3 regions of the Rummeliibacillus sp. TYF-LIM-RU47 genome follow, and region 1 is predicted to be linked to each of the others. Evidence: riboswitches for the same ligand, from Rfam matches in the RefSeq annotation. Region 1 holds a riboswitch; each other region holds the start of a gene.

What was found. Region 1 has a riboswitch for S-adenosylmethionine ahead of F0527_RS00205 (O-acetylhomoserine aminocarboxypropyltransferase/cysteine synthase family protein). Riboswitches for the same ligand answer to the same signal wherever they lie in the genome.
Region 2: it holds a riboswitch for S-adenosylmethionine, as region 1 does, so the genes downstream of both, F0527_RS13310 (LLM class flavin-dependent oxidoreductase) here and F0527_RS00205 (O-acetylhomoserine aminocarboxypropyltransferase/cysteine synthase family protein) in region 1, are expected to answer to the same signal.
Region 3: it holds a riboswitch for S-adenosylmethionine, as region 1 does, so the genes downstream of both, F0527_RS07910 (methionine ABC transporter ATP-binding protein) here and F0527_RS00205 (O-acetylhomoserine aminocarboxypropyltransferase/cysteine synthase family protein) in region 1, are expected to answer to the same signal.

The regions. Positions count from the first base shown of each region.
Region 1 covers NZ_VVIR01000001.1:24,010-28,159, forward strand. Annotated here, with positions in the region: gene F0527_RS00195 (YrzE family protein) at 1-557, shown strand, start outside; gene nfsA (oxygen-insensitive NADPH nitroreductase) at 611-1,342, opposite strand; SAM riboswitch class I at 1,519-1,630, shown strand; gene F0527_RS00205 (O-acetylhomoserine aminocarboxypropyltransferase/cysteine synthase family protein) at 1,740-3,035, shown strand; gene F0527_RS00210 (homoserine dehydrogenase) at 3,267-4,150, shown strand, end outside.
Region 2 covers NZ_VVIR01000003.1:145,580-149,729, reverse strand. Annotated here, with positions in the region: gene F0527_RS13320 (helix-turn-helix domain-containing protein) at 1-381, opposite strand, end outside; gene F0527_RS13315 (SDR family oxidoreductase) at 934-1,695, opposite strand; SAM riboswitch class I at 1,954-2,067, shown strand; gene F0527_RS13310 (LLM class flavin-dependent oxidoreductase) at 2,160-3,239, shown strand; gene F0527_RS13305 (ATP-grasp domain-containing protein) at 3,232-4,150, shown strand, end outside.
Region 3 covers NZ_VVIR01000001.1:1,569,016-1,573,165, reverse strand. Annotated here, with positions in the region: gene F0527_RS07915 (methionine ABC transporter permease) at 1-369, opposite strand, end outside; gene F0527_RS07910 (methionine ABC transporter ATP-binding protein) at 359-1,390, opposite strand; SAM riboswitch class I at 1,487-1,589, opposite strand; SAM riboswitch class I at 1,733-1,833, opposite strand; gene F0527_RS07905 (PA2928 family protein) at 2,467-3,792, opposite strand; gene F0527_RS07900 (alkaline phosphatase) at 4,138-4,150, shown strand, end outside.

The DNA of each region.
Region 1 (4,150 bases):
CTCGCACAGGTCATGCAACGTACTATACAGGCAATAAAGAAGAATCCTATATGGATTCACAGGGTGCTATTCAAATCATTGAGAAAAAATTCATTGAGAAAAAATGGCGTGCTTCTATGCCGATTATCTACAATTTTTACGGTGAAGCTAGCTGGCTTGTACCAGTATTAGATTCCAATGGCTTCCTGCAAAATTACTCGATTGTGTCTGCAGCAAGGCCTGAACTTTCAGTATCTGCAGCAACTCCAAATGAAGCATTAAGGCAATATAAAACAATTATCTCCCGAATTGGCAACAGTTCGTTAAAAGGAACATCTGAAGCAGAAGAAAAAGAAGCTCAAGGAAAAATAGTCCGCGTTTATAAAGAAAAGAATGGGGATTTCACTACTGTTTCCTTCTTGCTAGATAATAAAGAAAATTATATTGTGAGTTCAGAAGTGGCTCCTCTCGCCGTCTATCTGAAAGAAGGTGACACTGTAAAGCTGAAATATGTGAATTCAAGCGAAGTCTTTTTACCAGTAAAAGAAATGGTTATAGAGGGAATCGAAGAAAAATAATTAAAAAAGCTCTATAAGGTAGACGAAAGCCAAAAACCTTATAGAGCTTTTTTCTATTTCCAAGTAAATCCTTTGGTTGCAAGAAAGTCTTTGATAAATGGACGACGCTGTTCAACTAAGAAATCAGCCATTTGTTTTGTCCAATTCGACATTTTTTGATTCGATGAACGATGTTGGTAGTATTCTTCTAATGTCGCATCATATTCATCAAGTAATGTATCGTATTTTTCTTCATCATAGCTATTTTCATGCAGCACGGCATCCAGTGGAAGTCTTGGTTTTGTTTCATTTCTTTTCGTCGGTTTTCCGATTGTCATGGCGAACATAGGGAAAACGTGTTCAGGCAGATTGAATAATTCGCTGATCTCAGCTGGGTTATTACGCGCACCGCCAATATAACAAATACCGTATCCTTCTGATTCAGCAGCAATAACAAAGTTTTGTGCAAATAGCGCTACGTCGGCTACGCCTGCAAGAAGGTTTTCAGCAGAATCAGCCACAATTTCTACACCTTGCTTTTTGCCGGCAGCCTCCAAACGCTTGAAGTCAACGCAGAATAAGAAAGAAGCACCTGCTGTTTTGAATTGGAACTCATTGTTAGAGAGCTCGCCTAATTTTTTCTTTTTGTCAGCATCAGTTACCCAGATGACACTGTATGCTTGGATGAAATGTGAGGTAGCAGCCATTTGTGCTGTTTCAATTAAATCTCGTACAACCTCTTTTGGTATCTCTTCACCTGTATATTTTCGAACAGATGAATGGCTACGCAATAAATCTTTAACCATCTGTAGAACAACTCCTATTTTGTGGATTTCTTTAATTAACTATAGGAGAAATTGTAGGAAATGACTAGCGAAACGAATCCGCTTGTATGTAATATTTAGAAATATCAAAAAATAGTATTGACTTTTTAAAATGCAATACCTATACTTACAACAACAAGATGGAACAGAATAAATTACCTTTATCAAGAGTGGCGGAGGGAAAGGCCCTGCGATGCCCGGCAACCAGTAAGTTATCTTACATGGTGCTAATTCCTACAGATTCTTTATTGCGGATCTGACAGATAAGGGGAGGAAAATGCTAATGACCCTCTTCTTATGTGAAGAAGGGTTTTTCTTTTGGAAAATCCTTGCCACATGCCTCAGATTTCCATCTCAAACTATATTAGGGGGAATTAGAATGACAGAATTTCGTAAAGAGACTTTAGCAGTACGTGGAGGCCAAACGCCTGATCCTACAACTGGTGCAATTGCAGTGCCGGTATACCGAACTACAGCCTATAGGTTTAATGATACAGAGCATGCAAGGAAATTATTCGCCTTGGAAGAGCCAGGTAACATTTATTCTCGAATCATGAATCCTACTGTTGATGTCTTTGAAAAACGAGTAGCCCTGCTTGAAGGTGGAACAGCAGCGGTTGCTTTATCATCAGGCATGGCGGCCATTTCATTTTCTATTTTAAATATAGCGCGTGCTGGTGATCATATAGTTTCAGCTGCGAGTGTATATGGAGGAACGTACAATTTATTTGCCAATACTTTGCCACGATACGGAATCAATACTACATTTGTAGATGAACGGAAGCTTGAAGATTTTGAAGGTGCAATCCAAAAAAATACAAAAGCGATTTATGTTGAAACGATTGGTAATCCTAGTCTTTCAGTAGCAGATATCGAAAGTATTGCGGATGTTGCCCATCGACACGAAATCCCTCTAATCATCGACAATACATTTGCATCACCGATTGGATGCAATCCTATCGAATATGGTGCTGATATTGTGATTCACTCTGCGACTAAGTGGATTGGCGGGCACGGTACGACAATCGGTGGTGTTGTGGTGGATGCAGGCAAGTTTGATTGGACACGAGGTAAATTCCCTGACTATACAGAAAGAGATGAATCCTATCATGGCATCCGATATGGCATTGATGTGAGTAATGCAGCTTTCACTACACGCCTGCGCGTACAATTGCTGCGCGACTTTGGGCCAACGCTTAGCCCAGATGCTGCCTTCCAGTTATTACAGGGTCTTGAAACACTGCATCTTCGTGTGCCTTATCATAATGAAAATGCTAGAAAGGTAGCTGAATACTTACGTCAGCATCCTCAGGTGGAATGGGTAGGATACAACGGCTTCTCTGATAGCGAATTCGCTCCTCTTGCCAAAAAATATCTAAAGAATGGTTATGGCTCTGTTCTTACATTTGGAATTAAAGGGGGCAGAGATGCTGGACGCGAATTTATCGACAATGTCGAATTGTTCTGCCACGTGGCAAATGTAGGAGATGCCCGCTCATTGATTATTCATCCAGCCTCTACTACTCATCAACAATTAAACAGTGAAGAGTTGAAAAAATCAGGCGTGCCAGAGGAATTAATTCGCTTATCTATTGGGTTAGAAGCAATCGATGATATCATCTCTGCACTAGAAGAAGCATTCACAAAGGTAAGCCCAAAAGTTGCAGCAAAATAATTTGTTAATGAGTTTCACTTCGCCTCAGGGAAATAGCAGCATTTCCTAAGATTTTTAAATAAATAAAGAAAAGAGTGATGGATTGTCTTGTCACTCTTTTCATTTTGAATTGAATGAACACACTGTAAATACATATGTCTTTTATGGGAGGAATTATCTTGTAAACATACTCTGTGTAAGCTAAAATCATCAGTATGTAGATTAATTGATTAAGAGAATGGAGGCGGTTTTTTGAAAAAGGTAAAGGTTGCTATATTAGGTTTCGGTACAGTTGGCCAGGGGGTCTATCGCATATTAACAGAAAAGCGCAGTCAATTGAAACGGATGCTAGGTGTCGACCTAGAAGTAGCAAAAATCCTCGTAAGCAATCCGAATAAGCCACGTCCTCACGCTGCTAAAGAGTTGCTGACAAATCAAATAGAGGAAATCCTGGATATTCCGAATCTTGATGTTGTTTTCGAAGCAATTGTAGGAGAGGAACCTGCATATCAATACCTTGACCGCCTTATTGAAAAGGGATGCAACGTTATCACCGCTAATAAAGTGATGTTTTCTAAGCATGGTAAATCACTTCAGGAAAAAGCAGCGAAACAGGGAGTGCAGGTAGGTTTTGATGCAACAGTTGCAGGCGGCGTTCCTGTTATAAAAACGATGCAAAATCTGCTTCGTGTCAATGAGGTCCAGCGCATTCAAGGTATATTAAATGGAACATCCAATTACATATTGACCCAAATGCGTGCCAGAGGAATGGCATTTGAGGAAGCTTTAGAAGATGCACAGAAATTAGGCTACGCTGAAGCAGATCCTTATAACGATATATCAGGCCAAGATGCTTTTCGAAAACTAATGATCCTCAGTGAACTAGCATTTAAAGAGCAGCCAGATTGGAAGGATGTAAAAGTACAAGGTATTAATGAAATCACATCCCAACAAGTAAAAGAAGCAACTGAAAAAGGCATGCGCTACCGACATATTGCACTAGTCCAAAAAAATTATAAAACAGGCGAGGTGCATGCGACAGTTAGACCTGAGCTCATAGATCAGAGTCACCCTCTCTATTCAATTGAGGAAGTAAACAACGCTGTTGCCATTGAGGCGGATCTGCTAGGCACCGT
Region 2 (4,150 bases), on a different contig from region 1:
ACTCTCGCAAGGGGTTTCAGCTTCTTCTTGATGTGCCACGACCAATGTGTCATCACAAGGTAAAATAGAAAAGATGTTGGCGCCTTTGATGCCATTCATCTTTTTTGTTTGGATGCGTTGGATAATTTGAAACTCTTCTAAACGTTTGAGCGTGCGGAACACAGTTCTTACAGAAATGCCTAAAGCACTTGAAATTGTTTGTGCCTTTAAGTGGCAGGCACCTGGATAATCCAATGCATGCGAAGCCATTTTATAGAGAACGGCCTTATCGGATGGGGTCAAATTGTAGTAATGCTTGCGGATGTGTTGTTCTACTTGCTCGTCCATTTCTTGTACAGTTGTAAAAGATGTATAAGGTGCTAAATATTCAAAACGTGCCATGTTTTTTCCTTCTTTCTGCTTTTATAAAGTAAATAGAAGAAAGTAGGGAAAAGGGGACATAAAATAAAAAATATTTTTGTTTACAATATAAAGAAGAATGTACAACAATTTGTTGTACATTCCTCAATTTAATGTGTGAGATGCGAATTTATTTTACATAAGATGATAATCTGAATGGGATGAGATGGTATTTGAATGAATGGGTTGACATTGTTTATACATTTTTTTAAATGTTTTGTGCAAGAGCGTTATCACGACCACGTATTTTATTAGATACTGCTTTAATTCTTACAAAATCATTTACTACGTATTGAATGTGATTAGATAATGCTTCTCCAGTAGTAACTATTTTTGTTTTCGCTAGAGCATCTTGTTTGTCGTGCTGTTTACCGCTCTTTTGTTATTGTGTATCTCACACATTAGTATTCTATGAAGTAAACGGTTTTCGATCTGTACTCATGTCCGTGATTCTTAAAATAATTTGAAGGATTGGTTTACCAATGGTACAGAAAAAAACTCGCCGATTGTGGCGAGTTTTTTTATTCAAGCATGTTATTCAATTGTATGTTTCATGGCATTGTACATATTGGCTACATGCTCATCTGACTTATCTCGTGGCATGCGGAGTCGTTCAACGGAAGAGCCGTACCCGATTTCTTGTTTGCCTTCTCGTAAGCCCTTGAAAATGCCATCTGCGAATTCATCTAATGGCTCACCATTTGTATGCAGTCCGGCACCGCCTAGATCTGTGTTGACTGCTGGGGGGGCAACTTCAATCACTTCTATACCTGTTTCGGCAAGCTGGTGACGCAAGCTCATCGTAAAGGAGTGGAATGCTGCCTTCGTAGCTGAATAGATTGGCGCGATGACCATCGGGGTAAAAGCTAACCCAGATGTAATGTTGATAAAAGTAGCTTCTTCTTTTTTAGCGAAATAGGGTACAAAAAGCATGGTCATATGGAATGGCGCTTCAATGTTGGTGGTGATTTCTTGATTGAAATAAGCCCAATCGTTCTTTGCATCTGCTTTTAATATGTTAAAGCGTTGTTGCATTCCTGCGTTGTTCACTAACACATTCACTTCGGGATAGTTTTCTGTTACCCATTCGAATAGGGAAATGCGCTCAGATTCCATGCTTACATCGCTTTGATGAATGATCAGCTCTGGGTACTTTTCTTTTGCCTGCTGAAGAACATTTTCTCTCCGTCCTGTAACGATGACTTTGTTTCCTGCTTTTAAAAATCGTTCTGCAAAAGCTAAGCCAATTCCAGAACTTCCGCCTGTGATAAGGATTGTATTTCCTGAAAGTTTCAATGTAATTCCTCTTTTCTAATAGCATGTGATTCTGATAAAAATACAGGATCCTGTACTGACGATTTTTCAGTAGCCCATGGTAGTATATCCTAATACTACCCACTTACTATAGGGATTAACATCGTTCAAAGGCTAAGAAATTTAATAAACCTCCTTTTCTTATTAACTTAGTAAGAATTAATGGCATATTCTATTGACAATGGTTCATATTATGGGTAATATTCATTTTAAGTTGAAATTTCAAAAATCAAATAATTCGATCTATCCAGAGAGGTGGAGGGACATGGCCCTTTGAAACCTCAGCAACAGGTTCTACTAATGTAGTAGAATACTGTGCTAATTCCATCAGGCATATAGCTTGGAAGATAGGAGAAGACAAACTTGTTTTGTTAAAAGTCTCTTTCCCTATCTCGGGAGGAGACTTTTTTATTTGTATAATTAGCTTTGGGAAAAGGAGTGGAGAAATGAAGTACGGATTTTGGTTGCCTATTTTTGGTGGTTGGTTGAGAAATGTAGAGGAAGAAAATATGCCGCCCACGTATGAGTATGCGAAAACAGTAATTCAATCAGCAGAAAAATGGGGATATGATACAACATTAATCGCAGAACTATATTTAAATGATATTAAAGGCACTGACCAAGATTCGTTAGAGGCATGGTCTACGGCGGCAGCTTTGGCAGCAGTAACAGAAAAAATTGAAATCATGGCAGCCGTTCGCCCCGTATTTCATAATCCTGCTGTAACTGCAAAAATGGCGGCAACTATTGATCATATTAGCAAGGGACGTTTCACATTAAATGTAGTTTCGGGCTGGTGGGCAGAAGAGGCGAAGCAATATGGCGGCGTTTTTACCGAACATGACGAGCGCTATGATAGAACGGCCGAGTTTATTGAAATATTGAAAGGCTTATGGACGGAAGATACATTTTCTTATCAGGGGAAGTTTTATCAAATAGAGCAAGCAAAGCTTTCGCCTAAACCAGTGCAATGTCCTCATCCAATTTTATATGCTGGCGGGGAAAGTGAAAAAGGTAAACAAATCATTTCATCGCTATGTGATGCCTATGTCATTCATGGTCATACAGTGGAGGAAGCGAAGGCTAAGATTTCTGATATGAAAACGCGTAGAGAAGAAGCTGGTCGTGAGCCCTTTAAAACTCTTGGAATGGCAGCCTATGTGATTTGCCGTGATACGGAAGAAGAAGCGCAAGAAGAATTAAAGCGAATTACAACGGTGAACAATCTAAGTGGATATGCAGGCTTTAAAGACTTTACATCTAAGTCAGAGCTTGAACATCAAATTCAGTTACAGGATTATTCAGTATCTAATCGCGGAATCCGACCAAATTTAGTTGGCACACCTGAGCACATTGCGAATCAAATCATAGCCTTTGAGGGAGCAGGAGTTAACTTGCTACTATTACAATGTTCTCCACAGCTAGAGGAACTGGAGCGCTTTTCGAAACAGGTTATGCCGAAAGTGGAAGAATTAAGGTCCACAATCCTAGAAAACAAAAGCAGGGGGCAGGAATATCATGTCTAAAATATACGTAATTCATGAGAATAGTGAATGGACAGAGCATCTATTTAAAAGATTAGAAGAGTTAGAACTTCCTTATGAAGATTGGAATCTTGTAAAAGGGACAGTTGATCTTACATCTACTCCACCTGAAGGGATTTTTTACAATCGCATGAGTGCTTCATCTCATACACGAGGCAACCGATTTGCTCCAGAGTTAACAAGTGCTGTTCTCTCTTGGTTGGAGCACCATGGCAGAGTAGTGATCAATGGAAGCCGTGCCCTTCAGCTAGAGGTAAGTAAGGTCTTACAGTACTTAGAACTAGAGAAGTACGGCATCAAAACACCGAAAACAATTGCTGCAGTAGGAAGAGAAGAAATTCTGAAAGCAGCGAAGGAATTTGGCACAAAGAAATTTATAACAAAGCATAACCGAGCTGGAAAAGGGCTTGGGGTACAGCTTTTTACGTCTGTAGATGCCCTGCAAAACTATATTGATGGGGATAGCTTTGAGGAACCAGTCGATGGAATTACATTGCTGCAGGAATATATCGAGTCTCCTGAGTCTTTTATTACACGTAGTGAATTTATTGGTGGAAAGTATTTTTATGCTGTTCGGGTGGACACTTCTGAAGGCTTTGAATTATGTCCTGCCGATGCATGTGCAATTGATGATCTTTTCTGCCCTGTTGGAGAAGAAAGCGCCAAACCTGCAAAATTCCAGATTAGAGAAGGCTTTGAACATCCTATTTTTGAGAAATATGAACTTCTGCTAGCAGCCAATGATATAAAAATCGCAGGTATAGAGTTTATCCAAGATAAAGAAGGCCATATTTACACATATGATATTAACACGAATACCAATTATAACAGTGAAGCGGAAGCCAACAAAGGTATTTATGGAATGCTTGAAATAGCTAAGTATTTAGGTGGAG
Region 3 (4,150 bases), 1.5 Mb from region 1:
ATCTGCCGCCTCTAAAACACCTTTATCAACCTCTAGTAGCGAGCTTTCAACTAATCGAGCAATGTAAGGGCCTGCGTAGAAGACTAGTGGAACAATAGCTGCAGATGTTCCAATAGATGTTCCGACAATGAGCCGGGTAACTGGGATGATGGCTACGAGCAAAATAATAAAGGGCACAGATCGGAAAACATTGATCACTGCATTTAAAACCGTGAATACTGGAAGGTTCTCAATGATCTGTCCTTTACGAGTGACAAATAACAGGATGCCTAGCGGAAGGCCGATAATGATTGAAAAGATAAATGAAAAACCAACCATTTGAATAGTTTGAATGAGCGCTTCAATGATTTGTTCAGAATTAACTAGCATGTGCTACCACTTCCTTGTAAAGAATTTGTTGAGCTTGCATATATGATAATGCTCGTTTCACTTCCGTATCGGCTCCTTGGATTTCAACAATCAGTTTGCCAAAAGGAATACCTTGCAGTTCAGTAATATTGCCGAATAGCACATTGATTTCCACATCGAGAATTTTAGATAACTGTGATAAAAAAGGACTGCCTGTAGACTCGCCGACAAACGTAATATGGAAAATATGATTTAGTGCTTGCTTGCGTTCCATCATATTGAGAATTGATGGTGGAATTTGATCATGCATTACGGTACTAACAAAGTTTTGAGCAGTGTTAGTTTTCGGCGCGGAAAAGATATCAAATACTGTTCCTTCCTCGATCACTTTCCCCGCTTCCATCACAGCCACTCTGTCGCATATTTCTCGAATTACAGCCATTTCATGCGTGATCATTAAAATCGTAATCCCATACTCTTTGTTAATCTTCTTCAAGAGTTCCAATATGGAACCCGTTGTCTGTGGATCTAGAGCAGAGGTCGCTTCATCACAAAGTAGAATTGAAGGCTGTGTTGCTAAAGCCCGCGCTATGCCTACGCGTTGTTTCTGGCCGCCGGATAGTTGATCAGGATAGACTTGAGCTTTGTCACCTAAACCAACGAATTCAAGTAATTCTGAAACCCTTTGTTTGATTTGATCCTTAGGAACTTTACTTAAAATAAGCGGCATGGCTACATTTGCATATACTGTTTTGGAATTGAGCAAATTAAAGTGTTGAAATACCATACCAATGCTTTTCTTTACTTCGCGAATTCGCTTTTTGCTAATGGTTGTTAAGTCATGGCCGTCTACTATGACTTTTCCGGAAGTAGGTTTTTCTAGTGAATTTACACAACGAATTAAGGAGCTTTTTCCTGCACCACTGAAGCCGACTACGCCAAATATTTCACCTTTATTAACTTTTAAATTAATCGAATTTAATGCTCGTATCTCCTTTCCTCCGCTGTTATACACTTTAGAAACATTTTGGAATTCTATCATCCGTTCAATCTCCTTCCGATTTTTTCAACAAAAAAGTCCTTCTCCATGGAAGAAGAAGGACAGTAAGACATATGACTTCATATGTACGGAAACGTCTTCTTATCTTCCAAGCTTAATCGCTTGCTGGAATTGGCACGGTGCAAAAATGTCCGCTGCCGAGGTTTCAAAGGGCCAGTCCCTCCACCTCTCTTGATAAGAGCAATATTTAATTAAGTATATGTGGTACATCTGCTAAACTGTGTTTTTAATTCCCCCTTTCAAATTAATTTTGCCATAAAAAAATCCTTCTCCATGGAAGAAGAAGGACACAAAGACATATGGCTTCATATGTACAAATACGTGTTCTTATCTTCCAAGCTTAATCGCTTGCTGGAATTGGCACGGTGCATATGTCCGTTGCCGAAGCTTCACAGGGCCAGTCCCTCCGCTTCTCTGGATAAGAAAAATGATTATTTGATTGATTTTTACTATACATGGTCATTTTTGAATTGTCAATATAAAATAATATTTTAAAAGATTTTTATTTTTCTTATTGCTGTTTCTTTTATTATTTATATAGACTAACGAGGTTTATATATTTATTATTTTTATCTATTTTCAATGATTATTTATCTAATAAGCACTATATATTTTAGAAAATTTTGTTAAAATGTTATTACCCACATTTTACAAAGGAGTAATTCTATGAAAAAAATACTGACTTTTTTTTTGCTTGTAAGCTTTGTATTTCTTCTTAATTTTCTTATTTTAGGTCTTACTCGTACATTGCTACCTTATTGGACTTCTTTCTTTATCATTTGTTTAGTCATTTTCTTAGTTAATTTCTTCCGATCAATGAATAAAAATTTAACAGTAACATTTATTTTTATGGGTGTTGCATTGGGTTGTTTAGGTTTATGTTTATTTTCTTTTTTGATTACTAGTGGATATGAAATTTACAAATAAAAGTGGAAAAATACTCTTTCCAATTTAAAAGCCGATGAAATTTTACAGCTAAGTAGAATTTCATCGGCTTTTATAGATGGTTTAGAGTAAATAAAGTAGAAGAAAGAGACTTTAGTAGTTTCGTTTAATAATTATTTTCCAAGCTTATAATCATACTGATAAACTACTTTCCCTGTCTCTTTGTTGATTTTATATTGATAACGCCCCGTCCAAGCATAGACAAACTTTGTGTCAGCGAATACTTCTAATGAAGTAGTGGCATTTTCAAGTGGAGCATCTAAAAGTTGCTCCCAGATCAAGTCTCGTTTTGTAAGATCAAGCAAGGCTAAGGTCTGACGATTATCGTTTCGCTTTTTCTGATAAACAATGAGCTGCTTTTCAACAGGTTTACTTTCAACTAGCCTTACGCCCATTAGCTCGGGGTAAAGTTTTTTTATTTTATCGCTTCGCTTTTCAACGCCAGCTACACGTTCATCCCATCCTACAGGTAAAGTACGTATTTTATCAGCATAACCCGGATCTTCTTTTATCTCATTCGTAGCTAAATTTAATTTAAAATAACGACCATCTAAGCCGTAAAGATAGACTTTATTTGGACCTTTAATGGAATAGTCAGTATACATGTAGCTTAAATTATCTGCTAATACAGGGAATTTATGCAGAAAGTCTTTTTCATCTGCTTGCTTTTTCCCTGTCTTGGGATCTATAAAATAAAGGGTTTTCTTTTTATTATTTAACAACAACAAGCCTTCACTAGTCTCTCCTATTAAGTATTCTTGCCAAGTAGAGATCCTACTCCAAAGCTTTTTGCCAGTATGAAGATCAATAGCACTCATTAAGAAGCCTTTGAAGTTGGTGGTTATTCCATTTTCTGTTCCATTGGGAGTAGTTTTACTTATTTTAACGACGGATATTGGCTTTCCTTTTAAATCGAATAGTACAACAGGTGATTCTAATTCGATTCTTTTAGGTGCGAAAAGTCCATTAAAACCCCATAACAGGCATGAAAAAACGAAAAACACCGTTATTAAAAACGAGCTGAATTTGAAGAACATTTTACCTAAGGTTTGTTCTTTTTTCTTCAATTGATAAATTTGGCGAGGTATAAAAATAAATAATAATAGGATAACTAAGGCAGCAATCACTGTTAACAGAATGTAATCAGACCGCCAACCTGTTGGCATCCAATTGGCTAGATAATTTGGCTGCAGGAACTTGAGTAAGGCCGAACCGAGTAGAAAATTAAAGAACAGTACAATAATTAATTTTTTAAAAATCTTAATTATTGAAGAAGGCTCAGTTTCTTCGTTTCTCTTCTTCGCTACTATATAAATCATCTTGATAGGCAAATATAATAAACGGAGGTAGAGTATGATTAGAGCCGTATTATGTATTATATTAGTATTAAAGTTTAGTAGTATTAGCCACTTTTCAAAAAAATTTGTTATTATATCCATTTTCCAATCCTTTTAATTAATATTTTACTTAATTATATCATTCTCTTCCTATTTCTCACAGTTTTCACATGTACATGACCCAAGATTTGCCTCACCAGCCTCTACCAACTCTCATCTGTTGTTGCAGAGCACCTATAGCTAGAAAAATAGCTGGCATATTTCCTGAAGCCAGCTATTTTCAACATACTTTCGTCACAAAAGCTGGATCTCTATTAAAATAGTCCCTCCCAAAAATTTTTTAACCAAAATACCCCTTCTTTACAATATCTTATCTTTCTATCAATATCTGCTTAATAATAATTGATTAAAGTATAGTTAGACCAAATAAAGGAGGAAATGTTATTCATGAAATCATTCT